DNA from 4 places in the Aliiglaciecola sp. LCG003 genome. Region 4 is predicted to be linked to each of the others. Evidence: predicted binding sites of a transcription regulator. Region 4 holds the regulator's gene; each other region holds the start of a gene.
The links. Region 4 encodes FNR, which switches genes on or off when oxygen is low (the NO sensors DNR and NnrR bind a similar motif). Its sites were predicted from a motif close to TTGATCTAGATCAA; they were not measured.

Region 1 (8,222 bases), 840 kb from region 4:
TATTTATCAATTAGATCACCTGTTCTTTGGCGGCTTCCGAGTGGATAGTGTGGCAGTAGTGGTCCTTCCTATGGAAGAGTTTGATTATGCTGATGGTTTGGTGGGGATGAATCTATTACGCCAATTTGATTTTAAAATTGACCAACAAAACGCCCAGTTGCTTTTGAGCCGACGATAAAGGAAATTTGTTCAACTAGCCGAACTGCTGCACAGGCCTCAATTTATGATTCGGCTACAAATTAATATTTATTTCTGCTTCTTCTGACTGATAGTGCTCAATAGCTTGCTTCACCCTGAAATCCACCAAGGATAAAGTCACGCCTTGTCCCTTCATGTTGCCGCTTGAGGGTTGGAAAGCACACAGGGTTAAAATTTCCGCAAATTCCTGCTTTGGCCAGAAATAACATTGTTTGAAGCCCGTTAATAGCAAAGCGCGGCCATTTTCACTCTCGATAAAATGGGTCTTTGAGGTGACTTGCTTATAGTTTAGATACTGGGCTATTTCATCTTTAAGCTCAGGCTTGACGGTCAAATTAGCTCTGAAATCAGCAAATTTAGGCTTGCTGCTGGAGGTTTTAACAATATCTTGAACTGTTTTAAAACTTAATGGCTCACCGTATTTACTCACCGCTTGTTGCAAGGTCTTATCATAGACCGGCAAGATATCTAAATATCGACTGGCGATCTTATATGTCAGAGTTACCTGATTAATAAAGCCGTACTTTTTATCAAAGTGTAACTCCAAGCTTTCAATCAACTCGGATTCTTTATAGGGTTGTTGAAATTCAATTTTGACTTCCGAACTGCGATTGCCACCTGAGATATACTGTAGCTTGCCACCGCTTTGTGCCAAGGCGATAGACTTCGCCAGCACATTGTTGCCGGCGTACACTTGGCGAATATTCATGCTTGAGATGACGGGCAAAGTTGCGTCTGGATTGAAGCGGTGCAAGCTGGATAAGTTATCGGTTTCCTGAGCTTGCACAGCAAAACTACTAAAACACAGACTGACGAAACATAACATCCGAGAAATGATCAAATTTTTCCACCTATAATATTTCGATTTAGCGCCCCTGCATCGGTCGCTGTAATTGAAGTAACAGTTTATCACCCCATAGGCTTACTATAGCATAGCTAGTGAGGCTAACTGTGGATATTCTATAACCGATACTTTGCTGGCCGGTAATAGTCAATCAAGCCTTGTATAGCAAAAAATCCTTAACGTTCTACATATTTTTTGAGCGTACTAGGAGCAGACATCCTGCCGAAAGTAACGCTGCAAGAGTAGAAAAAACGTAGGCCTGGAAAGCGCCTTCCCCTTGCGCCCACATGTGGCCAGAGACGTAATTGCCAACGGCCCCACCTGCTCCAAAAGCAATACTGATATAGAGCGCTTGCCCGCGACTTTGAAAGTCATTTCCGAAGTAGTGGCGGATAAACTGTACTGAAGCGGCATGGGTCATGGCAAATCCAAACGCATGCAGCAATTGACTTAAAATAATGACTTCAATAAATCGCGCCGCGCTACCTAATAACCACCAGCGTAGTGCCGTCAATAAAATACTAATGATTAAAATCCACTTCACTCCAAAGCGCTCAATCAAGCGCCCTGCCAACAAAAAGATAATAATTTCTGCCGCAACACCCAAGCCAATAAAGATGCCCGTTGCTTGACCACTGTAGCCGAGATCTCGTGAGTAAAGGGCAAAAAAACCATAGTAGGTACCAAAACTGACCTGCAACAAAATCGCTGATACCATAAACAATACAAAGGGTCGCGTGCGGACTAAGTTCCATGCTGATTCGGCACTGCTCTTCACATCAGGCTGAACCACCTTTTCCCGAATAAACAGGGTTGACACAAATAGAATCAAAAGTACCACAGCACTAACATAGATAGGTGCTTCACTGGAAAACAGATCAATGGCTTTGCCGGTCACTATGGTCAGAATGATGAATCCGATGCTGCCCCACAGTCTGATCCGACTATAACGATTGGCGTCGCTATGAATTGCGTTCAGGGTCAGCACTTCTAACTGTGGCAAGACGGCTGTCCAAAACATCATCATTAAGGCGAAACTCAGGGTTAACCCCCAGAATCCGTCTACCCAAAATACCAAGCAAAAAGTCGCGAAGGTTAGAAAGCACCCTAGCTGCAGGATCCCCAAGCCCTTGCCTGACCTATCTGCCATAGATGCCCAAAGATTTGGCCCGAGTATTCGCGCTACTGTTATCAACGCAAATAATTCGCCGATTTGCTCGGAGCTGAAGCCCCTGCCATCGAGAAAGATACCCAAATAAGGAACCAGCACCCCTAACTGCCCAAAATAGAGCAGGTAGGTTAAGCCAATGAGAAATAAATTGAGGGGCGAAGACACGCTGTTAGGCAAAAATTCAGTCTCCTTGATGGGCTTATGCCTGTCCTGGGATAATTGGCGTCTGCGAAATAACGTCCGCGTTTTGACCACGGTGACGCAACAGATGATCCATAAGCACGATCGCCATCATAGCTTCAGCAATAGGTACTGCTCTTATGCCTACACAGGGATCATGACGGCCTTTAGTGACCACTTCTGTAGCCTGGCCATTGATATCCACAGAGTCTCCAGGGATGCTAATGCTAGAGGTGGGTTTGAGGGCCATATGCACAACTAAATCTTGACCGGTCGAAATACCACCGAGCACACCGCCGGATCGATTTGTCCTAAACCCTTCAGGGGTAATTGCGTCTCGATGTTCGCTGCCTTTTTGCTCAACTACCGCGAAACCATCGCCAACCTCGACTCCTTTCACCGCATTGATCCCCATCATCGCCAGCGCTAAATCAGCATCTAAGCGGTCAAAAATCGGCTCACCTAAACCCACCGGCATATTGGTCGCGACCACAGATACTTTGGCGCCCACCGAATCACCTTGTTTTTTTAATTCCCGCATGTATTCGTCAAGTGCATCTAGTTTTGATTCATCGGGACAGAAGAAAGGATTGGTATTGGTTAGGCTATGGTCAACCTTGTCTATTTTAATCGGACCAAGTTGGGATAGGTAACCATGGATTTCGATCCCGTGGAGTTGTTTTAGATATTTTTTAGCGATCCCACCGGCGGCAACACGGATCGCAGTTTCTCGAGCCGAAGAGCGACCCCCGCCGCGGTAGTCCCGCAAGCCATATTTTTGCTGATAGGTATAATCTGCATGGCCAGGTCTAAAGGTATCTTTTATTTTAGAATAATCATTACTACGTTGGTCTTTGTTTTTTATCAACAGACCTATGCTGGTGCCTGTCGTTTTACCTTCAAACACACCAGACAAAATTTGCACTTCATCATCTTCACGGCGGGCGGTCGTGTACCGGGAGGTACCCGGTTTGCGACGATCTAAGTCACCTTGTAAATCCGCTTCACAAAGTTCCAAATTTGGTGGACAGCCATCGACTACTCCACCAATAGCGATACCGTGGCTTTCGCCAAAAGTGGTTACAGTGAAAAGCTTGCCAAACGTATTACCAGCCATAAAAGTTACCTTACCTAAAGTTAATTTCGTTCAGCCCAATAAGCCTCTAATTGAGGTTTACTCAAGGCAAATACTCCGTGACCACCTTGCTTAAATTCAATCCACTGCATGGGTAATTCAGGATATTTATAATTCATATGTACCTGGCTATTGCCGACTTCAACAAACAACCAGCCATCATCGGTTAGATACTCAAGTGCTTGATGCAAAATGGTATCTACCAGTTCTAAACCATCTTCTCCGGCGGCCAAACCCAGTTCAGGTTCATGCTGGAACTCATCCGGTAAGTCAGCCATATCTTCAGCATCAACATAAGGCGGATTACTGACAATTAAATCATATTTTTGACCGCTCAAAGCTGACATCAAATCGGATTGGATCGGAAACACTCTATCGGCTAAACCATGTTCTTGGATATTGATATCGGCAACAGCGAGTGCATCAGAACTGATATCGACGGCATCCACAATAGCCTCTTCGAATTGATAGGCTAAGGCAATTGCGATACACCCACTACCTGTGCACAAATCTAAAATTTGCTTGGGCTCATTGGACAACCAAGTAGAAAAACCATCATTGATCAATTCTGCAAACGGCGAACGAGGCACCAGAACCCTTTCATCCACATAAAAGGGTAAACCACAAAACCACGCTTGCTGAGTCAAATATGCACTAGGTACCCGTTCAGTGACACGACGATAAACCAAGTCCAATATCTGACGCTTTTCTATACTGGTCAAACGTGCGTGCAACAAGAGTTGTACATCGATGTCTGACATGTTTTGCGGCAAATGCAACGCTTGCATGGACAGACTTAGCGCTTCGCTCCAAGGTGTATCAGTGCCATGGCCATAAAATAAATCAGCTTGATTAAACTGACTCATAGACCATCTGATGATGTCTAATAGTGTTACAAGTTCAGACGCCGTGGTGTCTAAATCAATAGATTCTATGGTTGTCATAATTATAAAGTCATAGTTAAGGTGTTTTTCGCTCACCGGTATTTTGCTATGCTTAGACTTTAATTGCCCGTTCGATTATTTATAAATCATAACCAAATATGAAAAAAAGCTCAGCTCAGGATACAGATGCGCCAGAAATAGATGACATGACTCTTTTCAGAGGTGCCTTCAAGGATGTCGCGCCTATTAAGCAGGACAAAATAACGCCTCCGCGACCTACCAGCAAGCGAAATTCACTTTCTGAGCAGAAAAAGGTGCAATCCAATCGGCAAATGAAACAAGCTGCTGCGTCATTTCATTTTTCAGATGGCTTTGAAGCACATTTTTCAGACACCGGCCCACTTAAGTATGTAAGGCCAGGGATTGATAGTTTTCAGATAAAACGTTTAAGACGGGGAGAATACCCGCCTGATTTGATTTTGGATTTACATGGTCTTAATCGAGAGAATGCAAAATTAGAAATAGCAGCCTTGATTGTAGCCGCACAAAAGCAACACCTACATTGTGTGTGTATTGTACACGGATTAGGCTCATTTGTGCTTAAAAAAGCTGTCCCTAACTGGTTAGTCCAACACCCAGCAGTTGAGGGATTTCACCAAGCACCATTGGAATGGGGTGGTAACGGCGCTTTGTTAGTCTTGATTGAGTTGCCGATTTCTAGCCAGTAGCCATTCATAAGCTGTCAGCATTCACAGCGTCAATGCCAAAAGAGTTACACTTTATACTTGATATCAATTGGTTACCCAAACTAGGTCAGCAGCTAGTTAGAGATCATGATTGGTATTGTAGATAAATAGATACATGTAATAGACGCATATACCAATGACGACTGCCAAGCCTAGAAGAGAGCCCCAAACCACAGGATCTTTAAAAAGTAGTTCTAACATAGTCTTGTCCTCGTTTGATTTAATATGATTGTTGTTGCTACCTTTGCAGTTTAAACAATCCTGTCAATCGGCAAGCTGATCTAGATCAATTGAACTCACTTAACTGCTAAAAATCTGTTTTATACCCCTTTACTGTCTGCTAAAAGCGTCATAATCCCCCAAAATTTCATAAGCTAACACTCCAAGCGATTGATTTATAATAAATTTAAATGTTGGAATGGATTTTGATATTTACCCAGTACAGGTTACTCATGCTGGAAAAGTGCAAGTGGAAGGAAAAATGCAAAATCAACAGACTAACATCCGATCCTATGTTCATCATCAATTTACCCGCTCCAATGCTTATACAAGCCCCAAACCTCGTTTTGAAGACATCAGTGTCGTGGGCCTAGGGTTAATTGGTACCTTGTTGTCGGTGTCATTTGCCAATAATGGCCATCGCGTAATAGCCGTAGATATGGACATGCGAAAAGTAAATGGTATCAACCAAAATCATTCGCCAATCCAAGACCAAGAATTGGAAGATGCCGTTATAAAAGCTCGCCTACAACGCAAATTGGTCGCGACAGCTGATATGCATAACGCTATTTTGCAGACTCAAATAAGCTTAGTCTGTGTGGGGCAAATCTCTGACATCGACAATCAAGGTTTATCTAAAACCTTACAAGCCATATTTCAACAACTAGGCGCAAGCTTAGCCACCAAGCCTGACTATCATTTGATCCTTTTGCATTGCCATCTGCATTCGCCTGAGAGCGAGCAACAGGTCAATTCTATTATCGAACAGTGGTCAGGTAAGCGTTGTGGCAAGGATTTTGGTTTATGCTTTTTGCCTTTACAGGTCACCAGCAAACATCAACCGTCAGACGTCAATTTAGATGACATGATTTCGCAACGAGCAAATGACTCCAAAAGTGCCAAATTAACCTCTAGGTTATTCACCACTTTAGATTTAGGCTTAAAATCTGTTAGTGTTGCGGCATATCATGACGACTGATTATGTCTTATAAAACCCACTAGTTGGTAGGTGCAGCAGACTAGTCAAACAACTTCCAAAACCAACTTCGCTCTAATTCTGCTTGGCAGGATTTTAGCTGCCCTGCATAGCGAAGAGAACGAGCATTAACTTTTTTAGCTACCCGTACTAGCCAAGCTTTTTTATTATAAGATTTGCGTCGAAACCCGCCCCAGCCTTCATGATAATTGAGATATTGGGCATAGGCATCCCATTTAGATATGCCATTCACTTTATAGGTTTTAGCGATAAACCAGCCCATAAAATCAATTGCATCATCGAAGTCATCCCTATCCGCCCCTGAGTTATCCGTTTCACGGATATAGTCCGACCAAGTGGGTGTCTTCGCTTGAGAGTAACCATAGGCACTGCTGATCCGGCCCCAGGGAATTAAACCAAAAAACACATAGTCTCGTGGTGGTAATGCATCGGCTCTAAAAGAGCTTTCCTGGTACATCATTGCCATAGGAACATGAATAGGCACTCCCCATTTTTCATGCATTTCAGAAGCCGCATCATACCAATCTGACTTTTGTCTAAAAATTTCACAAATATTACTAATATTTTTGGGCGGAGTAGTGGCACAACTGCCTAACAACAAGGCGAGCAAAAACGATGTGAAAATTGTTTTAAAGATTTTTCGGATTTTTGTGAACTTTCCCATCAGTAGTGACTCATATAAGGTGTGTTCTAGTTATTGTGTGTTTTCCCTGGTAGTAGTTTAATGCCTGACGATATCGTCAGGCATTTTTTTTGCTGTCTAGGAAATTAATTGGTCACAGAAGAGCTAAAATATTCTGCCAAAAATTGATCAAATGAAACATCATCAAGTTGTTCTCTTCGATGCTGCTCTGCAAGAGAGTCAATGGCTTGTTGGTTAAACATATCTTGACTAATCAGTGCATAGTCGGAGGTTAATAACTGGCTGCGATACTGCTCTGCCAACTCTACCCCCAATGCGCCATTATCAAAGTTTTTCTGCAACAGAATATCAAGAATCTTGGCCGAAGGGGTAAGTGAAGGATCGCATATCTTCTGCCATTGCTGTTCCAGTGCTGCAGAATAATATTGACAGTTATTTGCTTGATCCAAGCAGGCGGCCACTTCACGCATCTCATCAAACAGCTGTTCTGACCACTGAGGTAGCGACACGGCTTCATTATGATTATGTAGCCTTAGCTCGGGGTCTCGTCCATTTACCACCACCGCTTTTAAGTTGCGCTCAGTTTCGGCATATTGATTTTCATCCATCATTTCACTCGGTGCCACCAGACAGTAGGCCAAAAACACATCGAGAAAATAAAACTGCTCTTCAGTAATGCCTACAGGACTAAATGGATTCACATCAAGCGCCCGCACTTCAATGTAACTCACCCCACGTTTAGCTAACGCATCTGTGGGCTTTTCCAAAGGTTGAGTGGGCTGTTTAGGGCGAATTGGTGAATATAATTCATTTTCAATCTGCAGCACATTAGCATTTAACTGACGGTACGCTCCGTTGCTCTTTTCGGCAAATTTTTGATACTTTTCCGATGGCGTATTAATGGCTTTACGTAGAGAATTAATATAGCTGTCTACATGGTTGTAACAAATAGCCAAACCAGATTGTTCCGAATTGGTATAGCCTAAATCACTCATCCGTAATGAGGTAGCATAGGGTAAGTAATGAGTACCTTTACCCAATAATTTGAAAGGTAAATTGGTTTTCTTGCCACGAATAAACGAGCCACAAATCGCCGGAGAAGAGCCAAACAAAAACGGAATAAGCCAACAAAAGCGCCGGTAATTTCTTATCATCGCAAAATAAGCTGCCGATATGGAGTCTTTATCGGCATTTTGCTGTTCCAT
Region 2 (8,222 bases), 660 kb from region 4:
GGCATTCAGACAATCATTGATAAAGGAACAATTATGGATATCATTAGAATCATATTCGCTATACTCTTGCCGCCGCTGGGCGTATTTTTGCAAGTGGGTTTAGGTGGTGCATTTTGGTTGAACATCTTGCTGACCCTACTAGGTTACATCCCTGGGATCATTCACGCGGTTTGGATAATAGCGAAACGCTAATTGTAAATATTACACGCATCAGGCGAGTAATGGCGGTCGCCTGATTCGTGTAACCATTTTGATCGACCAATGACCTAAGGGATTGCTGTGGAAAACTGGCACATTTACACGACAGGACTACTTCTTTTGATCACCGCTCTTCCTTTGGCGCCGACCGACCACTGGATTGCTAGAGTATGGGAATTCCCCAGAGTGCAAATCAGCGGGCTGTTACTGATCAATACCCTAGCGGTAATTGTATTTGTAGATAGCAACACAATATCTATGTGGGTGTGTCTTGGCATTAGCGGCTGTTGCTTGGTGTATCATCTAATTTGGATATTGCCATACACTGCTTTATGGCGAAAACAAGTTCAAAGCTCCGCCGCCAATCCAGATGAACATATTAGTATTATTACCGCCAATGTGTTGATGAGTAATAAAGACACGGGTAAATTAATTGATTTGGTGATTCAGCTAGAGCCGGATATTTTAGTGACACTGGAAACCAATTCATGGTGGCAAGACAAGCTGTCTATATTGCATGAACGTTACCCGTACCGCGTGGCATCACCCTTGGACAATCTTTACGGTATGCATTTATACAGCAAGCGTATTTTGAATGATGTGGAACTAAAGGAACGTGTAGAGCAAGGCGTGCCCTCGATTACATGCTCTATTGTGATTAACGATTCAAAGCACATCAAAGCTTATTTCCTGCACCCTGCCCCTCCTAGCCCCACAGAAAATGAAAGCGCCGAGCAGCGGGACCATGAATTAATGCAAGTGGCTAATGAGATCCGAACACAATCTGGCCCTATTATTGTGACCGGTGATCTGAATGATGTCGCTTGGTCCCCCAGCACCCGAGAATTTCGTAAAACCAGTGGTTTGTTGGATCCTCGAATAGGCAGAGGTATATTTAATACGTTCCATGCTGACTACAGATTTTGCCGCTGGCCGCTGGATCATATTTTCCATAGTGATGAATTCGAACTCACGCAAATCAAACGGTTACCTAATATCGGCAGCGACCATTTTCCGCTATATTCTAAGCTATCCCTCAAGTGATATTCGCAATCAAAAGCATAGTAGGTAGATTAGCGATAAACTGCTAAAGTCTATCAACAGTAACGCAATAGATATTATTGCAACCGATTAAGTTATGTAATTGGATTGTTGAAACTATAGTTAGCTGATGTAAGGAAGCCTTATTCTTGTGTTTAATTTCAACGTCATCACAGGCTGCGCGCTAGTCTATGCAATGCTATTGTGCCTACCGATCCAAGCTCAAGGATTAGATCAACCGTCAGATATTTTACTGCAGCAGATAGCAGCGGCTAGAAATAAAGGAGATATGTCCCTAGCGGATGAACTTGCAGCCAGACTCAACCAATACGCCCACCAGTCTAATGACCTAAACGCTATTGCAGACGCTAATTATCAACTTGCTAGAAATGCTATGGAGCGGAACCGTTACCAGCAAGCACAGGATCATTTAAATGCTGCAATAAGTGCTTATCAAGATCTGGATAACCAAAATGGTTTGGCCAACGCTTATCGACAATTGGGATTAACTTATCGCTACCAAGCAAACTATCCCCAGGCTTTAGAATATATTTATTTAGCAATGCAGATATACCAGCAAATGGATAATAAGTCTGCCATTAGCAGTACCCATAACAGTATTGGCCTAGTATTAGAAAAGCTTGGCCAGTATGAAGCAGCTGCACAAGCACACCAAAAAGCCTTGGAAATCCATTACGAATTGGGCGATCAACAAGGAATCGCCAGTGCATTATATAACCTTGGGGATCTGCGCAGAGTGATGGGAGACAGGGAGCTAGCGTTGGTTTATTTTCAAGATGCACTGAAAATAGATAGTGTTACAGGAAACCTCAAAAATTTAGCCTACAGCCACCATAAAATTGGCTACTTATATATGGTGCTGGGCGATTTTGACAATGCACGATTACACATAAATCAAGCGCTAAGTGGATTTAAACAAATATCGGCTCCTCGGGACACAGACTGGGCTTTGTCCTCTTTGGCTGAACTTGAAATGAAATTAGGCAATTTTGACCTAGCCCGTGACATTATCGATGGCGTCATACTGCGCGCCCAAACACAGCAGTACAATAGTCTACTGGCAGACGCCTATTACGTATCTGCTGAGCTGGCTTATTTACAAGATAACAGCCAGACCGCAGCCGATCAGATTGATATGGGTTTACAGCAAGCGCGAGCAAATCATGAACGTCAAAAAGAAGCTGAATTTGAGGCACTTAGAGTTAAAGTGCACGTTAAAAATGAGGCTTATAAACAAGCATTTGAATCCTTACAACGAGAAAAGCACATTAGCGAAGAAATACTCAATACTAAGCGAATAGGAAATATTGCTAACCTGCAGGCTCAAACGGAATTCATCCGTCGGGCACAGCAAATTGAATTATTGAAAAAAGAAACTGCGTTACAAAAGGCCAATATCGAGCAGCAAAATCTGAGCAGAAATCTATGGATTTTGGCGGTTATTGCGAGTTTTCTGCTGTTATTTTTATTGTATAGTCGCCGAGTTCAGATAAAACTAAATAAAAGATTAGGCGAGCAAGTTGAGCAACGCACCCAGGAGCTAAAACAGAAGAACATTGAACTGCAAATTGCTTATCAAGAGATGGAGACTATCAGCTTAACTGACCAGCTTACCGGTATTCATAATCGGCGCTACTTGGAAAATCAGATTGATGCAGATCTCGAGCAGAGTTTACGCCTTCATCAAGATTGGTTGGCAGGGAAAACCGATAAACCAGTCCACGCCGATATTGTTGTGTTCATGATTGATATGGACAGATTCAAGTCGATAAACGATATACATGGGCATGTCGCGGGGGACGCCGTATTAATCCAATTAACTCAACGATTAGCCCAAGTATTCCGTCAATCAGATTATTTGACTAGGTGGGGTGGTGAGGAGTTCGTAGCAGTCGCAAGGTTTATTAACCGTGATGATGCGCCAGTGCTTGCCCAACGGGTAGTGGATCATGTTGCTCAAACGCCCTTCCAACTACCTAATGGTGCTGAATATAGTACTAGCTGTTCTGTCGGCTATGCATGTTACCCACTCTATGCAGATAACAGCATAGCGCCAAAGTGGAACACCTTAATTTCTATTGCTGATGCCTGTCTATATATGGTTAAAAGTGCAGGACGTAATGGTTGGGTTGGCATAGATAAAGTTCAGGAGTCAACTGTTCCTCTGGAAGTGATGACCCCAGAAAAGATTTTGAACTGGCAGAATGATAAAAAGGTAGTCCTTAAAAGGTCTTTTAAGTGACTTGAGTTAGTTGAGCATAATTGATAACAATTATGATCAACTAACATTTCAAATTACTCGTCAGTTGTATATGAGCGTGTTACTTTTCTACTCATTCATTTCTTGCGGCCACAAGCCGACTAATAACCCTACATGAGAAACCGATAATATGAATAATTCACAGCAATTGTTTACCCAGATTACGTCAGAGGGTGTCCTCGAGCTTTCACTAAAAACCGTTGACATTCCAAGCCCCAAACCCCATGAAGTGATAGTCAAAATTGAGGCCGCCCCGATTAATCCATCGGATATGTGGCCAATGTTTGGTCCTGCTGATCTGCGTGAAGCAAAGCACGATAGCGAAGCTCAAACCACCACGGCACCAGTCCACCCAAGTATGCTGCCTAGGATTAAATCGCGCTTAGATCAGACACTGCCTATTGGCAATGAAGGTGCTGGAACCGTTGTAGCAGCAGGAGAAAGTGCGGCTGCGCAGGCGCTAATTGGAAAAACCGTGGGTGTTTTATCCGGCGCCACATACGCACAGTACTGCTGCGTGCCTTTGCAAGCTTGTATTGTGCATAATGAAGGAACAGTTGCTAAAGATGCCGCCTCATCATTTGTAAACCCATTGACCGCTTTAGGAATGGTGGAAACCATGCGTTTAGAAGGCCACACAGCCCTAGTCCACACGGCTGCTGCTTCAAGTTTGGGTACTATGTTGAATAAAATTTGTATCGCTGAAAATGTCCCCCTTGTGAATATCGTCCGAAAACAACAGCAAGTTGATATGCTTAAAAAGTTGGGTGCTAAGTATGTGATAGATTCATCGAGTGACACTTATAAAGCTGACTTGTATAAAGCCATTGAAGAAACCGGTGCCACCTTAGCCTTTGATGCTATAGGCGGTGGTGAGTTGGCGAGCGATATTCTCACGGCTATGGAACAAGTCGGCAGTAAAGATGCGAAAGGGTTTAATACCTATGGTTCACTAACTAACAAGCAGGTTTACATTTATGGCGGATTAGACTTCTCACCTACGGTATTAAACCGTGCATTTGGGATGACCTGGTCCGTAGGCGGTTGGTTGCTAATGCGTTTCTTAGCAAAATTAAGCCCAGAGCGCGTAGGCCAATTACATAAAAAAGTGGCTGATGAGATTAAAACCACTTTTGCCAGCGAATTTACTGACGAGCTTAGCTTCGAACAAGCCATTACCCCAGCGCTGATGATGCAATACAATGCAAAGAAAACCGGCGAAAAATATCTAATTAACCCAACTAAAAAATAAGCGATTAAAGCCAATTGCAGCACTGCCTGAGGTATTAGGCAGTGCTTCCCTAGAGATTGAATCTCCTTGCATTCTTCAACGAGTCATTTAGTTAAAATACCAAACTCTCACCTTTGGCAGGAATAGTGGCTCGGATTTGTTTATCTTCCCATAACTTTTGAGCCAATGTCTCAAGCGCTTTTGCCTCACCATGCACCAATACGACCTTTGGGGAGTTTTCAAAATTGCTGATCCATTCAATGAGTTCTGCTTGTCCGGCGTGGGCAGAAAAACCACCCAATGTCTCTATTTGTGCCTTAACCACATAATCTTCACCAAATAACTTGAGATGATGTAATCCATCAACTAATAAGCGCCCCAAGGTGCCCTTGGCCTGAAACCCACAGAATATGATGGCATTGCGGGCATCCCAAATCCGTTGTTTGAAATGATGACGGATCCGTCCACCGGTACACATACCACTGCCAGCTATAATCAGAGCGCCTTTACTTATCTTATTCACCGACATCGAATCTTGCGGTGTGACAGACAAAAATAACCGTGGAATAAAGTCCTTTAAAATCGAGTGAGCGTTAGGACTAGCTTGCGCGATTTCGTTCTTATCCAGAGCACTAAACCATTTATCATAAACTCGGGTCACCTCTATCGCCATAGGGCTATCCAAAATGATTTGCCAATTTTTTAATAAACCTTCTTGGTGCAAACAGCCCAAGTAGAACAAAATTTCTTGGGTTCGCCCAACCGCAAACGCTGGGATCATGATATTGCCGCCTCGGGCTTCAGTTTCTTGTAAGATTGTTTTTAGTTGAGATACCGTATCATCTAGAGATTTATGATTGCGATCACCGTATGTGCCTTCCATTAGCACTACATCAGCTTTAGTGAGGATACTTGGCTCTTTCATCAGTACCGCACTTTTGTTGCCCAAGTCTCCGGAGAAAACCAACTTCTTGTTCTCTCCGCGCTCTTCAAACGTCAATTCAACAATAGCTGAACCCAAAATATGGCCCGCGTCATGAAAGCATACTGATGATTTGTCGGTTAAATTGAACGGCTTTTTATAGGGATAGGCCACACATTGCTGCAATGTCTGCAGAACATCTTGTTCAGTATACTCAGGTTCAAGTGGCGGCTTATCTTTGCGAGCACGACGGCGATTTTCCCGTTCTAAATCACTCATGTAGATGCCTACTGAATCCTTCAACATCACCTCTAATAGATCTGCGGTTTCTAAACTACAGTAAATTGGCCCGCTGTAGCCATCATGCACCAGTCTAGGCAGCATACCACTGTGGTCTAAATGTGCGTGGGAAAGAATGACCGCATCTAGTGAGGTGGGGCTAAATTCAAAGTCTGCATCTCCAATGCGGTCCATCGAATTTCCGCCTTGATGCATGCCACAATCCAACAACACCTTGCCAAATTCGGCAGACTCAACCAGATGACATGAACCCGTAACTTCCTGGGCCGCTCCCCAGAAATAGACAATCGCCATATAAACTACCTTCCATATTAATAAACACCCACTGTGTTTATCTTAGCTAAATAGAGAATAGGCGAACCTGCAAATAACATCTTGTTTTAGATCAAACTTTCCCTTTCTTTATGACCTCCTAGACTGCAATAAATGCCGTTTTTGCGTCCTAAACTGCAGGCTGTGGAGCAAGCTTATCATCATCCTCATCGGTCACATGTTGCTCAGCGTGCATATCTAAATACAAGTAGGAGTAGTTGGTCAACTTGTCCTTAAGCCGCTGTGAATAAGTTATGAAATTTGTCAACGCACCAGCATCTGCTCTGGAGGGGTCAATCATCAGAAGTAACAAAGAACGATTGGCAGAATCAATTTCATGCTGAAGCTCTTTTGCGTGGGCTTTAATGTGATTTCGCTCGCGACTGAGTTTGGCAGTAGTGATTTCGTTAAAGTACTCTATTGTTTGCATCGAGAGTCCGCGAGTGAGCATGAGTAAATCACTCTTCAACTCGATATATTGCTCCTTCATCACCCGCTTAGATTCAAAGAGATCTTTAATTGAATCGTGAATTTGGAACAGATAATCAAATTGATTAATGATTTTTATTAGTGCTTTTGACTCATCTTTTTCTTTTATCAGTGAAACTGCCTTGGCAAAAAAGTGCAAATATTCCTTTTTCAAAAAATCGATATATTGGATGCGTTTATCGGCTGCATCATATATGCCCTGAAAATTAGTTTCGACACTGAGGGTCACTGCATTGTAGTTTTCTTGCAGAAAATAGAATAAACGATCTGAGCCATCCTCAAGCTTTTCCTTGACTGATATAAAATTATCTTCGTCCTCTAATATTGGCAGTTCCAGCCGTTCGAAATCCATTTTCCCTTCACCGAGTAAGTAATCGACAAATCGGGTAAAAGGGCCAATGAAAATGGTAAAAACTAAACTGGCCACTATATTGAAGACTAAATGAATATTAGCCAACGCGATGGCAGGTGATTCAGTAAATTCAGATAGCCTATCACCATATAAATAAAGGGCTGGTAAAAATAATAATACGCCACCAACATTGAATAAAAAATGACTCAGAGCCGCTTTTTTGGCAGCAATATCCATACTAAACACCGCAATAAAGGCGGTGGCGGTGGTACCTATGTTTGCCCCTAAAATTAACGGAACAGCATTTTCAAGGCCAATTAATCCTTGTTGAGTGAATATAATCGCAAGACCAGTCGTCACCGAGCTTGACTGGACTATAGCGGTAAAAATACACCCAAAGGCGATTGCATAGAGCGGATTTTGCGGTTGGGTTAAAATTGAAATTAAGGCTTCATTTTGTTGTAACGGCTGTAGGGTAGTTGAAATCAAATTCAAACTAAAAAATACGAATCCAAAATAGAAAATGGCTTTACCAAAAATCGACACCCTATTGCGCAATATGGTCACGACGAATCCCAGCAAAATCAAAAACGGCGCGAAATTAGTTAATTTAAACGCCACTAACTGGGCGGTGATTGTGGTACCGATATTACTGCCGAAAATAATTCCGACACTGTTTTTAAACGACAGAACCCCTGCGTTAACTAAGCTAATAGTGATGACAGATGTGGCTGAACTCGACTGGATAACCATTGTTACCAACGCACCTATTATGACACTCATAATAGGTATTTTTGTCGCTGCACTTAAAGACTTACGGAAATGTTCACCGGAAATACGCTCAATTTCTTTAGAGAAATTTTCCAATCCAAAGACAAACAGAATGATTGCGGTCAAACCTGCCATGACGACTTGCAGTATTTCCACAGTATTAACCCCCAGACAAATAACAGATCCAATTCAATCAAAAATGTGCAGTCTTAGTAGTAGATAAGTTCCTGCACCTATTTGCCTAGTTTAGTCCTTAAATAAATTATCAGTATGATTTAAATCAATTTTTATCAAATATACCTAAGGGTGTGTTGCTACAGAATCA
Region 3 (8,222 bases), 100 kb from region 4:
CATTTCCCGATATAACTCTTCCCCTTCTCTGCATCGCTCACCAATACCGCAGAATATACTGACCCCTTGATGGTGGCCCAGCATGTTATGGATCATTTCGGTTAGCAATACCGTTTTACCGACCCCAGCGCCGCCCAGCAAACCTGCTTTGCCCCCTCGTTCTAATGGACAAAGTACATCCACGATTTTGATCCCCGTGACAAAAATTTCTGAACTGGTCGCCTGGGAGATAAGTGAAGGAGGAGCGCTATAGACTGACCGCCATTGAATATCCGTTGGCGCAGGTTTGCCATCTATAGGGTTACCAAATACATCAAACATGCGCGATAAAATACTCGGCCCCACCGGCGCACGCAGGCTAGTATCCGCATTATCTATGGCCTGACCACGGGCTAGGCCTTGTGTTGGTGTCAAAGCAATGGTTCTGACTTTTTCAGCACTTAATTGCGACTGTACTTCTAACACTATGGCTTTGTCGCTGGTGTACAGCAGTGTTCCTATTTTAGGTAGGGCCGAAGTGAACTTTACATCAACCACACTACCACGCACGGTAAGTACTTGGCCGGTTGATAATCCACTACTGTCATATTGCATATTCAGCCCTTGAAATCAATGTTAGTGAGGTGGACCACTTCAAATTGGTGTGACACGGAAATCTCCCGTTCCCCGGCCTGCACTCAACACTGTGGTGGCGGTAAAAAATCAACCTGATTATTTTTTACCCCTATGGTTTTAGTTACTTTAAACATCATTCCAGCGAAAACGGTGATTTGAATCCGGCGGGTTTGATGACCAGCAAATCACACTCAACTAAATTTAATAACTCATCGGCTGTGCTACCCAATAATCCGGTACGATATGCAGTGCCTATGACGAGCATAGCGGCATTCTTGTCAGCCAATAGCTTAGGTAAAGATTCGGTGATTGAGCCATCCAACATATGCTGATTGTCAAAATGAGGAACCCATTTTTCACATTCGGCATGAAATTGCTGGTGGTGTCGATCCCGCAGTTCGTCCAGCACCTTACTGTTTTCGGTGTTCGCCGCGGCAGGGAAAACATCTGTCCAAATTTGCGCCTCATCAATAGCTGAAAATAGGATTTCCCAGTAATCTGGATCAAAACAATGATAGGCGTGTAAAGGCAATGTGAGCTGCTTTGCAATACCGTAAGCAGAGGATAATATTCGTTCGTCAAGTTCGCCTTCCTTGTTAAGACGATGACTTGGATCAATCGCAGCGACTACAGTGGCATTTTCCGGAAGGTCGCTGTGTTTGACGAATAATAACGGTACAGGGGTGGCTCTAAGCAGTTGTCGGTCAATGGAGTTGAAAAGCCACTGGGTCAATTGAGACTGCTTGTGACTGCCTTTGATGACCAGATCAGGTTGGTGCTTCTCAACCATTTGCAAAATGCCGATGTGCACTGAGTCTTTCCAAGTAACTTCAATTTCGATATGGATATTGTGATGCTGATGTTTATGTACCAAGGTTAATAATTTATTGCGATGAAAATTGATCATTGAATCTCTGACCTGATCCATATTTTGCGGATCCAAAATATAAGTTGATTCAATAGATGGATAGTACAAACAAGCGACCAATACTATGCTCAGAGGCTGGCCGTTGCCAAATTGTAAGGCTCTGGAAAGAGCGGGTTGGTCCTTCTTGTCAGGGTCGATGACAACTAAAATTTTGTCTACCTCATTCACAACATACTCTCCAATCATAGCTTTGTGGGGTTAATCTTTATCATCCATAACTTTATTCACCATGCTGCCGAACGCTGCATGACAGTAGGTAACATGCTTGGCTGCGAAGCCGCCTTTGTAGCTGGATTGATTTTCATGTTAACCAGCATATCTGGCTAATAAACTTCTATTTTGATTCAGATCAAAAAAGTGTTCACAACCAAGGGTATGCTGAAAATAATTAGTGCTTGTTAACAAAACTAGAATCTAAATAAGTTGCCGCAGAAAGTAATTTTAACTTCTCTAAATAAGGTGCGTTTTATGAGTGATATGTACGGTTTTGACGCCTTTTCAGCAACTCAAATTGTGGTCAAAGTGGATCAGATTGGCGTGAAAAAAGCCAAAATGAAAATACTCCCGCTAATTATGCTAGGTATCTTAGCTGGGGTATTTATTGGCCTTGGCGCTATGCTTTTTGTACTGGTTAAATCGGACCCTACGCTGCACTACGCGGTTTCACAATTACTCGGGGGCTTAGTCTTTTGTCTAGGATTAGTATTGGTCATCATTGCGGGAGCGGAACTGTTTACCGGCAATAATTTGATAGTGATGGCCTGGGCTGACTCAAAGATAACGCTCTATGACTTATTACGAAATTGGAGTCTGGTATGTGTTGCTAATTTAATTGGCGCTGTAGGCTTGGCAGTTTTAGTGTTTCTTTCTGGTCATACTGAGATGAATGGCGGTCGCATTGGTTTAGAGTACGTGCAGATAGCTGAGTATAAAACTAGCCTCACACCCGTGGCCGCTATTTGTAGAGGTATTCTTTGTAATATTTTGGTCTGTATGGCGGTTTGGATGGCACTTGCTGGTCGAACAGTGGTGGACAAGGTCATGGCCATTTTGTTTCCAATTACTGGCTTTGTAGCAGCAGGTTTTGAACACAGTATTGCCAACATGTATTTTTATCCAATGGCCATGTTGGTAGAACAATTCTCGCTCATTGAACAATCCACAAGTGTGATTACCTTAACGGACTTTTTGACAAACCTGTTGTTTGTTATCAGCGGAAACTTAGTCGGTGGTGCTGTTTTCGTTGGCCTCGTTTACCATGTTATTTACGCCGACAATAAGCCCTAAATATTAATCTAGTTTGATACATATCAATTAAATATTGAGGAATTCCCGTTTAATAAAGAGATGACAAGCAACCCATAGGTTCGATATGAGACAAACCCAGGTGAATAGTATATGTCCTTTTTGTGGAGTAGGCTGCGGTATTGGACTGGTCAAACAAGACAACAGTATTATTACTGTACAACCGCTAAGGCATCACCCGGTCAGCCAAGGAAAATTGTGTGCGAAAGGCTGGAATACGGCCTTTGGTATCAGTCGTTACAATAGACTGACACAACCACTAATGAAAGTAGACGGCGAGTTTGTATCTGTATCCTGGCAAACCGCGCTGACAAAAATTGCTACGCAAATGCGCGGCTTTATAACCGATTACGGACCACAAAGCGTGGGTGTGATCAGCAGTGCTAGAGCCACTAATGAAGATAACTATGCCGCGCAAAAATTTGCACGCGCAGTGCTCAAAACCAATAACATCGATCATTGTGCAAGAATTTGTCACAGTCCCTCTGTTGCCGGTTTGAAAAAAACGTTGGGTTCTGGCGCTATGACTAACAGTGTAGATGACGTCGCCAAGGCTGATGTTATTTTGGTGATAGGTGCTGATCCTACCGAAAATCACGCCATTATCGGCGGTCAAATTATTCAGGCTAAACTGGCAGGAGCCAAGTTAATTGTTATCGATCCGCGCCGAACTCGATTGTCATTGCTAGCGGATCTGCACCTACAACTCAATATTGGCAGCAATATCGCCTTGCTCAATGGATTGCTCAATATTATCTTTGAACACAATTGGCAAAATGACGATTTTTTAACTCGCCGTTGTGAAGATTATACCGAGCTCAAAGCCCATGTAGCCGAATATACACTAGACAAAGTCACTAAATTAACTGGGGTTAGCGGAGAAAAATTAATCCAAGCGGCGAAACTTTATAGTCAGGCAAATGCGGCATTTCTAGCCTATGGTATGGGGATCACGCAATTTGTAAGTGGTACCAATAATGTTATCGCCGTATCAAACTTGGTGTTGAGTTGTGGGCAAATTGGTCGTGAAGGTACTGGCATCAATCCACTTCGTGGCCAGAACAATGTGCAAGGTGCCTGTGATATGGGCTGCCTACCCAACGTCTATCCAGATTACCAAAGTAGCACTGACCCTAAGGTGATTGACAAGTTTTCACATGCCTGGGGTACGCCAGTAGCGAATCAAGCTGGTTTGACATCTTTAGGGATGAGTCGGCAAGCTCGACAAGGTAAATTCAAAGGCTTATTTATTTTTGGTGAAGATCCCGTTGTTACCGATCCCGATAGAAATAATGTTGCGCAAGGTATAAGGGACATGGAGTTGGTAGTGGTGATTGAGCTCACCATGACAGAAACTGCGAAAATGGCCGACATTGTGTTACCCGCAGCGAGTTTCGCGGAAAAGCAGGGGACTTTCACTAATTGCGAACGTAGGGTGCAACTTATTAATCAAGCGATAGATCCTCCTGGCGATGCTAAGGCGGATTGGCAGATTTTATCTTTGTTGGCTACTGAAATGGGGCAGTCAAACACAATGAACTGGCAAGATAGTCAACAAATATTCGATGAAATGGCCCAGTTAACAGATTCATTTTCCGGCATGAGCTACCCCTTACTTCGACAACACAATGGTTTGCAGTGGCCATGTAATATTCAGTCTCCTTTAGGGACTCGTTGTTTACATGCTGATACTTTCCCCATTGGAAAGGGGAAGTTAATCCCCGTTGATCATGTAGCAACCAATGAAACTCCTGATACCGACTACCCATTTTGGTTTACAACCATGCGTTTACATTATCATTATGGTTGCGGATCAATGACACGAAAATCGCCGTTGCTTGAGCGCGAAACGCCAGATGGATTATTGTATATGCACCCACAAGATGCCCAAGACATGGGGCTCACCAATCACCAAGCCGTTGCAGTAGAATCGCGACGAGGATATTTAGAAACTCGTTTGGTGATAAGTGAGCAAGTAGTGCCAGGATTGCTCAGTATGCCTTACCATTTTAAGGAAGCGCCTTCTAACTTATTGACCAATGATGCCATGGATGAGGTGACTGAGATGCCTGAGTTGAAAGCCTGCGCGGTACGAGTAACAGCCTTGCCCATTGGGGATATCCCTAAGGCCTATACCCTTGATGATGTAGTCGTGGGAGCCGTCCAATGATAAGTCAGTTAAATACAACAAAACCTATGTTTTATCTCAATTCGATTGAGCAATTAGTTTCACACCTTGCCAATGACCATACTGTTTTTCAGATTCAGCAAGACGCTGATGGTGAAAGTATATGGAGTTGTCGTGATAACCACTCTGGCCATCCTTTATATGGCCCTCACAATCTGCCTCAAGGGTCTCCAAAGGGAATGTTGTTTGCGGAAAAAGAGCCCTTGTATAAATTTGATGGAGAAACCTTCCAAAGCATCATCCCCAAAGTAGAACCCCAAGTGTTATTTGGTGTGCAGGCCTGCGATCTGACTGCGATCGCTTATCAAGATAAGTTTTTTCAGAATGATCCTCATTACCAAACTAGAAGGGAGCAGACCTTGTTAGTGGGCATTGATTGCGACGGACCTTGTGAAAATGGGTTTTGTACCGTGGTAAATGCAGGGCCACATGTAAACCCAGGTCAGGCTGATATTATTCTCAGCCAACTTGAAGTCGATCTTGTTACCAATCAACCAATTTGGTTGCTAGTCGCAGAGAGCCAGAAGGGATTGAAGAGTATTGCCGCAATGCAACTTCCCTCCGCTGGGCAGAGCAAAATCCATGATAGGAGTGAGCTGCTTGAAAAGGTTAGATTGAAATTTGATAACTTCAGTTATATTAGAAATAGTATTGAATATATCAACGATAAAACCATTCCGATTGCTTTGTGGGAACAGATGAGTGTGCAATGTTTAGGTTGCTCAGGCTGCAGCAATCTTTGTCCTACTTGCTCATGCTATAGCACTTATGAAATTAATTCGACCAATCCGTCGACCTTGCAAAATGAGTTTACAACTTATCGAAATTGGGATTCCTGCTTGTATGAAGGCTTCCAAAAAGAGGCCAGTGGCCATAATCCCAGCCATGCAGCAGCGAAACGTGTTGAACGCTTCTGGTTTCATAAATTTTCCGATGAGTATTTGCCGGAATTTGGACGCTACGGTTGTGTCGGCTGTGGACGCTGTGAGTCAACCTGTCCCGGTGTCATCGGCGTCCACTCTGTAATGAAAAGGATAGATCAAGCATGTTGCAATTAACCCCTCAAGCCATTCAAGTAGTGGATATTTATGAAGATGGCACTGATGCTCGCCACTTCACCTTTGAGCCGATTAATTTTAAACATAAAAATCTGGTACAAATCGGTCAATTTTTTATGCTTTCGGTACCGGGGTATGGTTTGGCACCCTTCACCTATACCTCTTTACCCGATGAGTCTGGTCGTTTTTGTGCATTGGTTAGAAAAGTCGGTAAATTAACCGCTGCATTATTTAGTATCAAGCAAGGTGATACCTTGGGTTATACCGGCCCCTGCGGGACCGGTTGGCCGGTTGAAAAACTGGCGCAAGGGGACGTTCTAATCGTTGCTGGTGGATGTGGTCTAGCCCCTCTTGCTTCAACCATTGATTATCTAATTAAACAAGGAAGAGGGGCTCAGGTTACTTTGATCTATGGCTCTCACGATCTTTCCTCTCAAGTACTCAGTAGGGAGCGGGCAGTATGGAATAAAAACATAATCTTGTTTGAGACATTAAGTATTGAAGGCGACAAAGACCATACCGGCAGAACTACTCAGCATATCAAGCACGTTCTTCGCGAGAATCAGCGACACCCAAGCACAGTGTTAACTTGTGGTCCCGAGGCGATGATGAAGTCTACTGCTAAAATTTGTATGGATATTGGTATTCCCAGTGAAAACATATGGCTCTCCATTGAGCGTCGAATGCGCTGTGGAGTAGGCTTATGTGGACATTGCTATTTAGCTGATAGTTATGCCTGTAAACAAGGCCCAACTTATCGTTTTGATACACTCTTAACCCTTGAAAATAAGAGCATCAAAACTGAACCACACTCCGGTGGATTTCAATTTTGCTAGGGGTAGTATTGTTTACCAATCAATAGCTTGATAATAAGAATTTAGCCATATGGGTGGGTCAAGCTGCTATTGAGTATTTGCTAAATTTTATTGAGCAGCTTGACCGTTACAGCACACCAGCGCTTGTTAGGGCACCTGATATTGTCCATAGGGTGTATAGTAGTTGGGTTTTACTTTGTAATGCGGCTGTAAAAAAGCAACCAGGTCAATGAGTTCGGAAACGGTCAGGGCATCATTGATATTTGTCATTTTCGATTTTCCATTTTCATCGACGCTACCAAATGGGTGTCTTCGACTAATTTTGTGGGATGGATTAATGATACTGGTGACCAATTGCGCGTAGGTAGTAACCTTCGGAGAACTTCCACCAAGTTTAATGGTTGGCTCCATATCTAAGGCAATATTTTCATCTTTTATTCCCTCTATATTGTGACAGGCCAAGCATTGGTATTGCATAAATACTGCTTGTCCTTTGGTTTCGTCACCTTCGGGTAGACTAAAACCTGTGGGCGATGACACACCTGAATCGCAACTCCACATCAGGGTTGAGAGCATTAGTAACATTATTATCTTATACAAATTCATCGGAGTCTCCTGTTAGCATTACTTAGAGCTTGTGCCAAATATCTAACCGCAATCGGGCTTAATTTAGAAAGGTTTCAGCACAAATTTTACCTGCAAAAAAGTATTGCAAGTTTGAAAGGGTTGTATCCGTTACCTGGATCATTGACTCTCGGGTAAAAAATCCTTGATGACCGGTGATCAATACATTGGGAAAGGTTGCTAGCCTTTGATATATATCATCATCAACTTTTTCACAAAGGAGATCATGATTGAGTAGTTCAGATTCCATTTCATACATGTCTATTCCCAAATAGCCTATTTTGTTGCTCTTCAAGCCTGCCAGAAGGGCTTTTGTATTGACTAAGCCTCCTCTTGAGGTATTGATAAGCATCACACCATCTTTCATATTTTGCACGGCTTCATGATCAATCAAATGTTGAGATTCTGCCGTCAATGGGCAATGAAGGGTTATAACGTCGGCATTTTTTATTAAGTCTTGCAAAGATACATAGTCGCAGCCCAAAGACTTTATCTGGTCGGAAGGATTAATGTCGTTGCATAAAACACGACAACCAAAGCCTAACAAAATTTTAATCAGGGCTTGTCCTATCGCACCTGTCCCGATCACGCCGATTTTTTTATTGGCCAGATTAAAACCCAGTAAACCTTCTAGTTCAAAATTATTATCCACTACGCGGGAATACGCTTTGAAGAGTCTTCGGTCTAAC
Region 4 (8,222 bases):
TATTAGCCATCTTTGTTTTGATTGCGATAAGTTTTGGTGCCATGGTTGAGATCACACCTCTTATGTATCAGCAACAAACAATGGAACCAGTTGAAGGCCTGAAGCCTTACACTGCATTGCAGTTAGAAGGACGTGACATATACATGCGAGAAGGTTGCGTAGGTTGTCATAGCCAAATGATCCGCCCTTTTAGAGCCGAGACTGAGCGCTATGGTCACTATTCCGTAGCCGGAGAATCAGTTTGGGAGCATCCGTTTTTATGGGGCTCTAAACGCACTGGGCCAGATTTGGCCAGGGTTGGGGGCAGATACAGCGATGAGTGGCATCGAGTTCACCTAATGAACCCTCGAAATGTAGTGCCTGAGTCTAATATGCCGGGTTTTCCTTGGTTAGCTGAAAACACCCTAGACGGTGCACTTACAGAACGAAAAATGCGTGTATTTAAAGACTTCGGCGTGCCCTATACCGAAGAAGAAATTGCAGGTGGCAAAGCAGCTGTTCAGGGTAAAACTGAAATGGAAGCTTTGATCGCTTACCTCCAAGTTCTCGGTACGGCGTTGAAATAGTATGGATTACGGTACAGCCGGTAGCATATTTACTGTTGTGGTGTTTGTGTGTTTTATTGGGATCGTGTGGTGGGCATATAGCAGTCGTACCAAAGCACGTTTTGATGAAGCACAAAACCTAGTGTTCGATGACGAACCAACACAACCATCAGAAAAAAAAGAGCGGGAGTCTTCGATAAATGAGTAGCTTTTGGAGTATTTGGGTTTCAGTTATTTCGCTGGGAACAATTCTAGGGTGTTACCTATTGTTACGCTGGTGCTTGTTAAATAAAACAGGCGTTGAAGAAGGTGACGATATGCATCATTCATTTGATGGCATTCTGGAAATCAACAATCCATTGCCACGTTGGTGGACCATCATGTTTTACATGACTTTGGTATGGAGTATCTTATATTTACTTCTTTATCCTGGACTAGGAAATTGGCAAGGTCTGCTTGGTTGGAAGAGTTCGAACCAAAATATCCAGTCTTTACAAGAGTCAAGAGATGCGGTTTTAGCATCACGAGAAGCAGCCAAAGAGTCGTTATTCGGGGTGGGAGTTCAATATGATCGTGAGCTTGAATTTGCTGAGGCAAAATTTGCTCCTATTTTTAATCAGTATGCAGAGCAGCCTATTGAAGTCTTAGCTAAAAACGAAGACGCATTAAAAATAGGTCAGCGTTTATTCGCGCAAAACTGTTCTCAATGTCATGGCTCTGATGCAAGAGGTCAACGCGGCTTTCCAAATTTGACTGACAAAGATTGGTTATACGGCGGCACGGCAGAGAAAATAACCGAAACTTTGATGAATGGTCGACAAGGTGCGATGCCTGCATGGATAGATAGTTTTGGCGCACGGGGAATAGATGAAGTCGTGGCTTACACACTAAGTCTAAGTGGCCGTCAAGTGGACCAAGGGTTGAAAGATGCAGGACAAGCTCGTTTTGCAGTCTGTTCAGCGTGCCATGGCGCAGACGGTAAAGGTAATCAAATGCTTGGTGCACCAAACCTAACCGATAATATTTGGTTGTATGGTGGTACCAAAGATGCGGTCACTGAAACTTTGACTCATGGTCGTGCGGGTGTCATGCCTTCATTTAAGAATACCTTGGGCGAGAAGAAGATCCATCTAGTAGCAAGTTACGTGTACAGCCTTTCACAAGATAAATAAGTGTTAGTTCAATTATAAAGCCCTGAATCTCAGGGCTTTCACTCCTATAAAAGAAGTTGTAAAAATGAATCGAACAGATAAATCACCTTGGTATAAACAATTCTGGCCGTGGTTTTTGATTACGATTCCCCTGCTCTCGATGATCTTAAGTATTACTATGCTTAACCTAGCGTTAACTACCGAAGACAGTTTAGTGATAGATGACTATTACAAAGAAGGTCGTGGTATTAATATGCAATTGTCGAAAATTAAACAGGCGCAAAAATTAAATATCCGTACTCAACTAGGTATCAATGGCGTCAGTGTACAACTTCGATTTGTGAGTGGAAAACCTAGTAGTGGAGAAGCACTGCAATTGGCTTTTCATCATGCTACTTTAGAGCAGAACGATTTTACTGTGTTATTAACTAGCGATGCTCAAGGTATATATCGAGCAACACTTGATAACGAAATTAGCGGAAAATGGAAAGTGACTTTATTGCCATTAGATGGCGAATGGAAAGTCTTACAAGATGTTTTCTTACCGCGGGCGCAAAGTTTCGATTTTAATCCCTAATGGAATCTCCTCAACCTGAACAATGCTACCACTGCGGCTTGCCAATTGTGCCTGGCCAAATTTTTCAGGCAACTATTTTAAATCAATCCAGATCACTTTGCTGTCCCGGTTGTAAAGCCGTTGCAGAATCTATCATCAGCAATGGCTTGGAAGATTATTATCGATTCAGAACTGAATTTGCTGATAAGGGCGATGAGTTACTAGATCAAACGTTAGACACCTTAAAAGCATACGATCATCCCGATATTCAACAAGAGTTTGTTACTGCGGATGCTGATGACAAACAAATTCAACTGACCATAGAGGGTATTAGCTGTGCAGCTTGTGGATGGTTGATTGAAAAACAACTTTTAAAACTAAGTGGTGTGAACCGGGTTGCCGTCAACGTTTCTGCAAGACGAGCAATCGTAAACTGGAACGACAAAATGTTATCCCTAAGTGATATCATTTTTAAATTGGAAAAAGTAGGTTATCACGCCCTTCCCTTTCACCCTGATGAGCACGAAGCATCCTACCAAAAAGAACACCGCCAGTTTTTAAAACGAATTGGCTTAGCGGGATTGATGAGCATGCAAGTGATGATGCTTGCTATTGGATTGTATTTTGGGATTTTCGGTTCAATTGATCAGCAAACCAAACAGTATTTTCACTGGGTTAGTTTGGTGTTGACCACCCCAGTGGTGCTTTATTCAGGCTTTGAGTTTTATAAAAGTGCCTTCAATGCGCTGCGCATGAAATCGTTGAATATGGACTTTTCTGTGTCATTGGCAATTATAGGTACTTTTTTAGCCAGTGTCTGGGCAACTTACACACAAACAGGTGAAATTTATTTCGAGTCTGTGTGTATGTTTATTTTTCTTCTGCTGATAAGCCGCTATATCGAACATCGAACCCGCTATAAGGCCAGTCAAATATCAGCCAATATGTTCAAGTACATTCCTCTTACCGCCATGGTTATCGACGATGGCATTCCACAATCCTGCTTAGCTAAGCACCTTGAAATAGGTCAAAAAGTGTTGGTCAAGCCAGGTGAAACTATTCCCATTGATGGCACCATCTCAGCCGGTAACGGCAAAGTGGATGAATCAATGCTCACCGGTGAAGCCGAACAGGTCAGTAAGCAAACAGGAGACGCCGTTTATGGTGGAACTCTTAATCTAAATGGTACCTTAACTATTGATGTGGGCTGCGAACTCAAGTACGCCCTAGTCAACCGTATTTTACGCCTTCAAGAGTCAGCTTTAGCTGCTAAGCCAAAAGCGGCGATATTTGCTGATGTGGCCTCCCGCTATTTTATACTGGCGGTGCTGGTAATCACTGTGATTAGTTATCTCGCTTGGCTTGCTTATCAACCCGAGCGAGCCTTTTGGATTGCAATTGCCATACTGGTAGCAACTTGTCCTTGTGCCTTAAGTTTAGCCACACCGACGGCTTTAACGAGTGCGCTGGCCAAATTGAATGAATCTGGAATATTATTAAAACGAGCCGACGTGCTTGATCAGATCCCTGAAATAGATTGCATTGTGTTTGATAAAACCGGCACCCTCACCCAGGGCTATTTTTCTATTGTTAACATTGAGCTATTTAGCAACGTCGACAAACAAATGGTGTTAAATTTAGCGGCAGGACTAGAAGCCTACTCTGAACACCCCCTTGCCAGTGCGTTTACGCGCCCGACAGGGCTTAAAGTAGAGGACGTTGAATCTGTATCAGGATACGGTTTGAAAGGTGTATACCAACAGCATGAAGTGAAGATCGGCAAGCGAGAATTTCTTCACCAATCTGCAGTATTGGAAGCTGTCGACCCGTCTTTTTCAATTTTTTTACAAATGGATAATAAATTACTTGCCGCCTTTGAAATGCGTGATCAGGTTAGACCTGAAGCGTCTGAACTGATCGCGTCTTTATCTAATCATGATGTATATATGCTAAGCGGGGATAATCACCGTAATGCCCAACAAGTTGCTCAGCAAATTGGCATCAAAAAGATTATGGCTAATCAGACACCATCACAGAAGCTTGCTTTCATTGAAACGCTACAAAGCCGGCATAAAATGGTTATGATGGTAGGTGATGGAATTAATGATGCACCGGTTTTAGCCAGGGCTGATGTATCAGTTGCAGTGGGCAGTGCAGCTGATATGTCCAAGCGCTCGGCAGATATTATACTGCTGAATAATAGGCTTAGTGCAGTTACCACTATTTTTGATATGGGCAGCAAAGCTAGACGCAAAGTTAAACAAAATATGAGCTGGGCGATCGGCTATAATTTATTCATTACGCCCTTAGCGGTATTGGGGTACTTAAGTCCCTGGATGGCTGTAATTGGCATGTCCTTAAGCTCGATTATAGTAGTGGTTAACTCGGTACGTTTAATGCGTTCGTAACGCTAAGGTAGTCCAATATGAGTATCATATATGTGTTAATCCCGATTGCCATTTTGTTAGTACTGATCGCAATTGCCGTATTCTTTTGGGCGGTAAAGTCCAATCAATTCGAAGATCTTGAACGTCAAGGCTACAATATTTTGTTCGACGACGACATTAAGTCCCACGCTAAGCCAATTGAAGCTGGGGAGGAGAATGAAAAATCCCCATCTGCCCCTAAAGAGCCGCTATAAATGACGGATTTCACCTGGTTTTCTGCACTATTAATAGGCTTAGCGGGTAGCGTCCATTGTGCAGGAATGTGTGGTGGTATTGTTACTTCCTTTACGTTTATGCTCCCTGCTAAGCAGCCTCGTTTGCCTTATTTACTTGCTTATAATCTTGGGCGGATAAGCTCATACACGTTCGCGGGTGCTCTTGCTGGGTATTTCGGGGTGCTGGTGACAACCAATGCTTATATCAACCCACAAGCGCTGTCCCTAATTGGCGGCATATTGATGTTAATGTTAGCGTTATACATTGGTAGATGGTCAAATGCATTAGCTTACTTGGAGAAAGCTGGGGCTATTGTATGGCGTCGAATTAGCCCCTTATCAAAACGTTTCATCCCTTTTAAATCCCCCCTGTATGCCCTGCCGTATGGCATGATTTGGGGATGGTTACCTTGTGGACTGGTATACTCAACGCTAACTTGGAGTGTCTCCAGCGGCAGCGCGATATCCGGTGCTTTAACTATGTTTTGTTTTGGCCTAGGCACGTTACCTGTTATGTTGGCTATGGGAGCCAGTGCAAATAGTATTAAAATATGGTTAGCAAAAAGATGGGTCCGACACTGTATAGCAATGCTGCTTTTCATATTCGGCTTGCTTTTATGCCACCGCGCCATCCATAATTGGTGAAAAACTAGAGCTAAAAAGTATGGATAACTATGACTGGTCAAACTGATTTCGGTATTCGCTGTCAAAATTGTAGCTTCAACCATTTATGTATTCCTGTTTCCCTCAATGAAACAGAGATGCAACGTCTGGATGATATAATCGAACGTAAACGACCTCTACAAAAAAGTGACCAATTAACCATTCCGGGGCAAAAATTCACCTCTTTATTTGCTATTCGTAGCGGTTCTTTTAAATCCTATATTACCTCACGAGATGGAGAACAGCAGATCACTGGCTTTCATTTCCCTGGTGATATTGTTGGTTTTGATGGAATATATTCCGAAAAGTATCAAAGTTATACGCAGGCTATGGAGACATCCATGATCTGTGAATTGCCCTACGATAAGCTGGATACTATGAGTGAGCAACTTCCCAGTTTAAGACGGGAAATGTTGAAAATCATGAGCACTGAAATTAACCAAGACCACAATATGATGATGCTATTAAATAAGCGAACCGCTGAAGAGCGCATGGCCCATTTTTTGGTTAACATATCGCAAAGATTCGCCAGTCGAGGTTTTTCGTCAAGCGAGTTTAATCTCACCATGACCCGCAACGAGATTGGCAATCACCTAGGTTTAACGGTGGAAACAGTCAGCCGCTTACTGACACGCTTCCAAAAAGAACATGTGATTAAAGTTGATGGTAAATTAATTCAAGTTATAGATGTGGCTTTACTGCAGCAAAAGTTGGGTGATCAAACAGTTAGTGCAAATTAGATACGTAAAATGCGGGTGATATTCGCTAATTCCTGCAATTAGTTTAGTATTAATAAAGCTAGGTGCGTTTATATTTTGCTAGAAATAGCTTCTCATTTTGAGTCGTTCGCAAGTTAGATTCCGTCAATACTACAGGGAGATATTATGTCAGCTTTTAATAAAATACTTGCGGTAATGGATCCTTCTGTCACACAGCAAAAATCATTACTGCGCGCCATGAATATTGCTCAAAAAACCGGCGCCAGTATTACCGCATTGCTATGTATCTACGACTTCTCATATGAAATGACCACTATGTTATCGATTGATGAGCGTGAAACTATGCGCCAAGCTATCGTAGATGAAAAAACCGATTGGCTAGCAGATATCGTAGAACCCTTGGTTACTGGATGTAGTCAATCTGTCGATATTAAAGTTGTTTGGCATAACCGCCCTTTCGAAAGTATTCTGTATGAAGTCATTGATAATAGTTACGATTTAATCGTTAAAGGGACGCAGCAACACGATAGCTTAAAGTCTGTTATTTTTACTCCAACTGACTGGCACTTGTTGCGAAAATCACCTGTTCCGGTGTTGCTAGTCAAAGATCATGATTGGCCGGATAATGGTAATGTTTTGGCCGCTATAGATATCAATACTGAAGATGAAGAACACAAAAATTTGAACCACAAGGTTAGCCAATCTTGTCAGGTTTTTGCTCAACTGTTAAATGGCAACGCCAACTTGGTAAATTCCTACGCGGGTACACCGGTGAATATCGCCATTGAAATCCCCGAGTTCGATCCGGTTGGGTATACCGAGGCGGTTAAGCAGCATCATATCGATGCTATGCATGAACATGGTGCCCAGTATAAAATATCCCCTGCTCGTATCTATGTTCGAGAGGGCTTACCTGAGCATGTTATTCCGCAAATTGCAGAAGAGATCGACGCAGAACTTTTAATTATGGGCTCAATTGGACGTACTGGTATCACCGCTGCATTGATGGGTAATACCGCTGAACATGTCGTGGATTCCCTGAACTGTGACATACTCGCGTTGAAACCTGACGAATTTGACTGCCCGATTAAGCGCTAACCCCTAGTTTAATTGATTTTCTGGCTAAGTGGCGTTTCTATTTTCTGGGTTTTCGCTATAATCCATCGCCGCAAGCGCCGCCAAGTTGTAGGAAATTCATGAGCAAATTAGACACATTACCTGAAAATAAGAAATACAGTTTTAACAAATTGCAAAAACGCCTACGTCGCAATGTTGGTAAAACTATTGCCGATTTTAATATGATCGAAGATGGCGACAAAATTATGGTTTGCCTGTCAGGAGGCAAAGACAGTTACACCATGTTGGATATCTTGATGTTTTTAAAACGTCATGCCCCAATCAACTTTGATTTGATTGCGGTTAATCTTGATCAAAAACAGCCAGGCTTTCCCGCTCATGTGCTACCCAATTATTTAGATAAGATTGACGTAAGCTATGAAATCGTTACAGAAGATACCTATTCGATAGTGATGGACAAAGTGCCTGAGGGCAAAACAACTTGTTCGTTATGTTCTCGTCTTCGCAGAGGTATTTTATACAAAACGGCCACACGCTTAGGGGCCACTAAAATTGCTTTAGGTCACCATAGGGACGACATGCTTGAAACCCTATTTTTGAATATGTTCTACGGCGGTAGACTAAAATCTATGCCACCTAAACTGGTTAGTGATGATGGTCAGCAAATGGTCATTCGCCCTCTTGCATATTGTTCTGAAAGCGATATTACAAAGTATTCTGATATTGTCGAGTTTCCCATTATTCCTTGTAATCTGTGTGGCTCTCAAGAGAACTTGCAGCGAAAAGTGATTAAGCAAATGCTGCAGGACTGGAACAAGCGCTTTCCCGGCCGAATTGAGAGCATGTTTA

Region 1: the regulator FNR is predicted to act here: its motif matches at 5,435-5,448, upstream of QR722_RS13310 (DUF3149 domain-containing protein).
Region 2: the regulator FNR is predicted to act here: its motif matches at 6,349-6,362, upstream of QR722_RS06585 (MBL fold metallo-hydrolase RNA specificity domain-containing protein).
Region 3: the regulator FNR is predicted to act here: its motif matches at 1,883-1,896, upstream of QR722_RS09965 (universal stress protein).

What each region holds. Positions count from the first base shown of each region.
Region 1 is NZ_CP128185.1:3,057,626-3,065,847, forward strand. It holds gene QR722_RS13280 (retropepsin-like aspartic protease family protein) at 1-178, shown strand, start outside; gene QR722_RS13285 (hypothetical protein) at 233-1,039, opposite strand; gene QR722_RS13290 (MFS transporter) at 1,227-2,390, opposite strand; gene aroC (chorismate synthase) at 2,413-3,510, opposite strand; gene prmB (50S ribosomal protein L3 N(5)-glutamine methyltransferase) at 3,531-4,472, opposite strand; gene smrB (endonuclease SmrB) at 4,571-5,140, shown strand; gene QR722_RS13310 (DUF3149 domain-containing protein) at 5,237-5,359, opposite strand; gene QR722_RS13315 (Rossmann-fold NAD(P)-binding domain-containing protein) at 5,577-6,356, shown strand; gene QR722_RS13320 (transglycosylase SLT domain-containing protein) at 6,397-7,041, opposite strand; gene gshA (glutamate--cysteine ligase) at 7,143-8,222, opposite strand, start outside.
Region 2 is NZ_CP128185.1:1,560,644-1,568,865, reverse strand. It holds gene QR722_RS06605 (YqaE/Pmp3 family membrane protein) at 34-192, shown strand; gene QR722_RS06600 (endonuclease/exonuclease/phosphatase family protein) at 280-1,242, shown strand; gene QR722_RS06595 (diguanylate cyclase) at 1,391-3,502, shown strand; gene QR722_RS06590 (zinc-binding dehydrogenase) at 3,651-4,772, shown strand; gene QR722_RS06585 (MBL fold metallo-hydrolase RNA specificity domain-containing protein) at 4,864-6,267, opposite strand; gene QR722_RS06580 (Na/Pi cotransporter family protein) at 6,416-8,053, opposite strand.
Region 3 is NZ_CP128185.1:2,319,402-2,327,623, reverse strand. It holds gene atpD (F0F1 ATP synthase subunit beta) at 1-594, opposite strand, end outside; gene QR722_RS09965 (universal stress protein) at 749-1,711, opposite strand; gene QR722_RS09960 (formate/nitrite transporter family protein) at 2,012-2,830, shown strand; gene fdhF (formate dehydrogenase subunit alpha) at 2,916-5,018, shown strand; gene QR722_RS09950 (4Fe-4S dicluster domain-containing protein) at 5,015-6,094, shown strand; gene QR722_RS09945 (FAD/NAD(P)-binding protein) at 6,082-6,930, shown strand; gene QR722_RS09940 (c-type cytochrome) at 7,057-7,515, opposite strand; gene QR722_RS09935 (2-hydroxyacid dehydrogenase) at 7,574-8,222, opposite strand, start outside.
Region 4 is NZ_CP128185.1:2,218,013-2,226,234, reverse strand. It holds gene ccoO (cytochrome-c oxidase, cbb3-type subunit II) at 1-566, shown strand, start outside; gene QR722_RS09515 (cbb3-type cytochrome oxidase subunit 3) at 568-753, shown strand; gene ccoP (cytochrome-c oxidase, cbb3-type subunit III) at 746-1,717, shown strand; gene QR722_RS09505 (FixH family protein) at 1,782-2,273, shown strand; gene QR722_RS09500 (heavy metal translocating P-type ATPase) at 2,273-4,660, shown strand; gene ccoS (cbb3-type cytochrome oxidase assembly protein CcoS) at 4,678-4,893, shown strand; gene QR722_RS09490 (sulfite exporter TauE/SafE family protein) at 4,894-5,559, shown strand; gene fnr (fumarate/nitrate reduction transcriptional regulator Fnr) at 5,589-6,317, shown strand; gene uspE (universal stress protein UspE) at 6,462-7,394, shown strand; gene ttcA (tRNA 2-thiocytidine(32) synthetase TtcA) at 7,493-8,222, shown strand, end outside.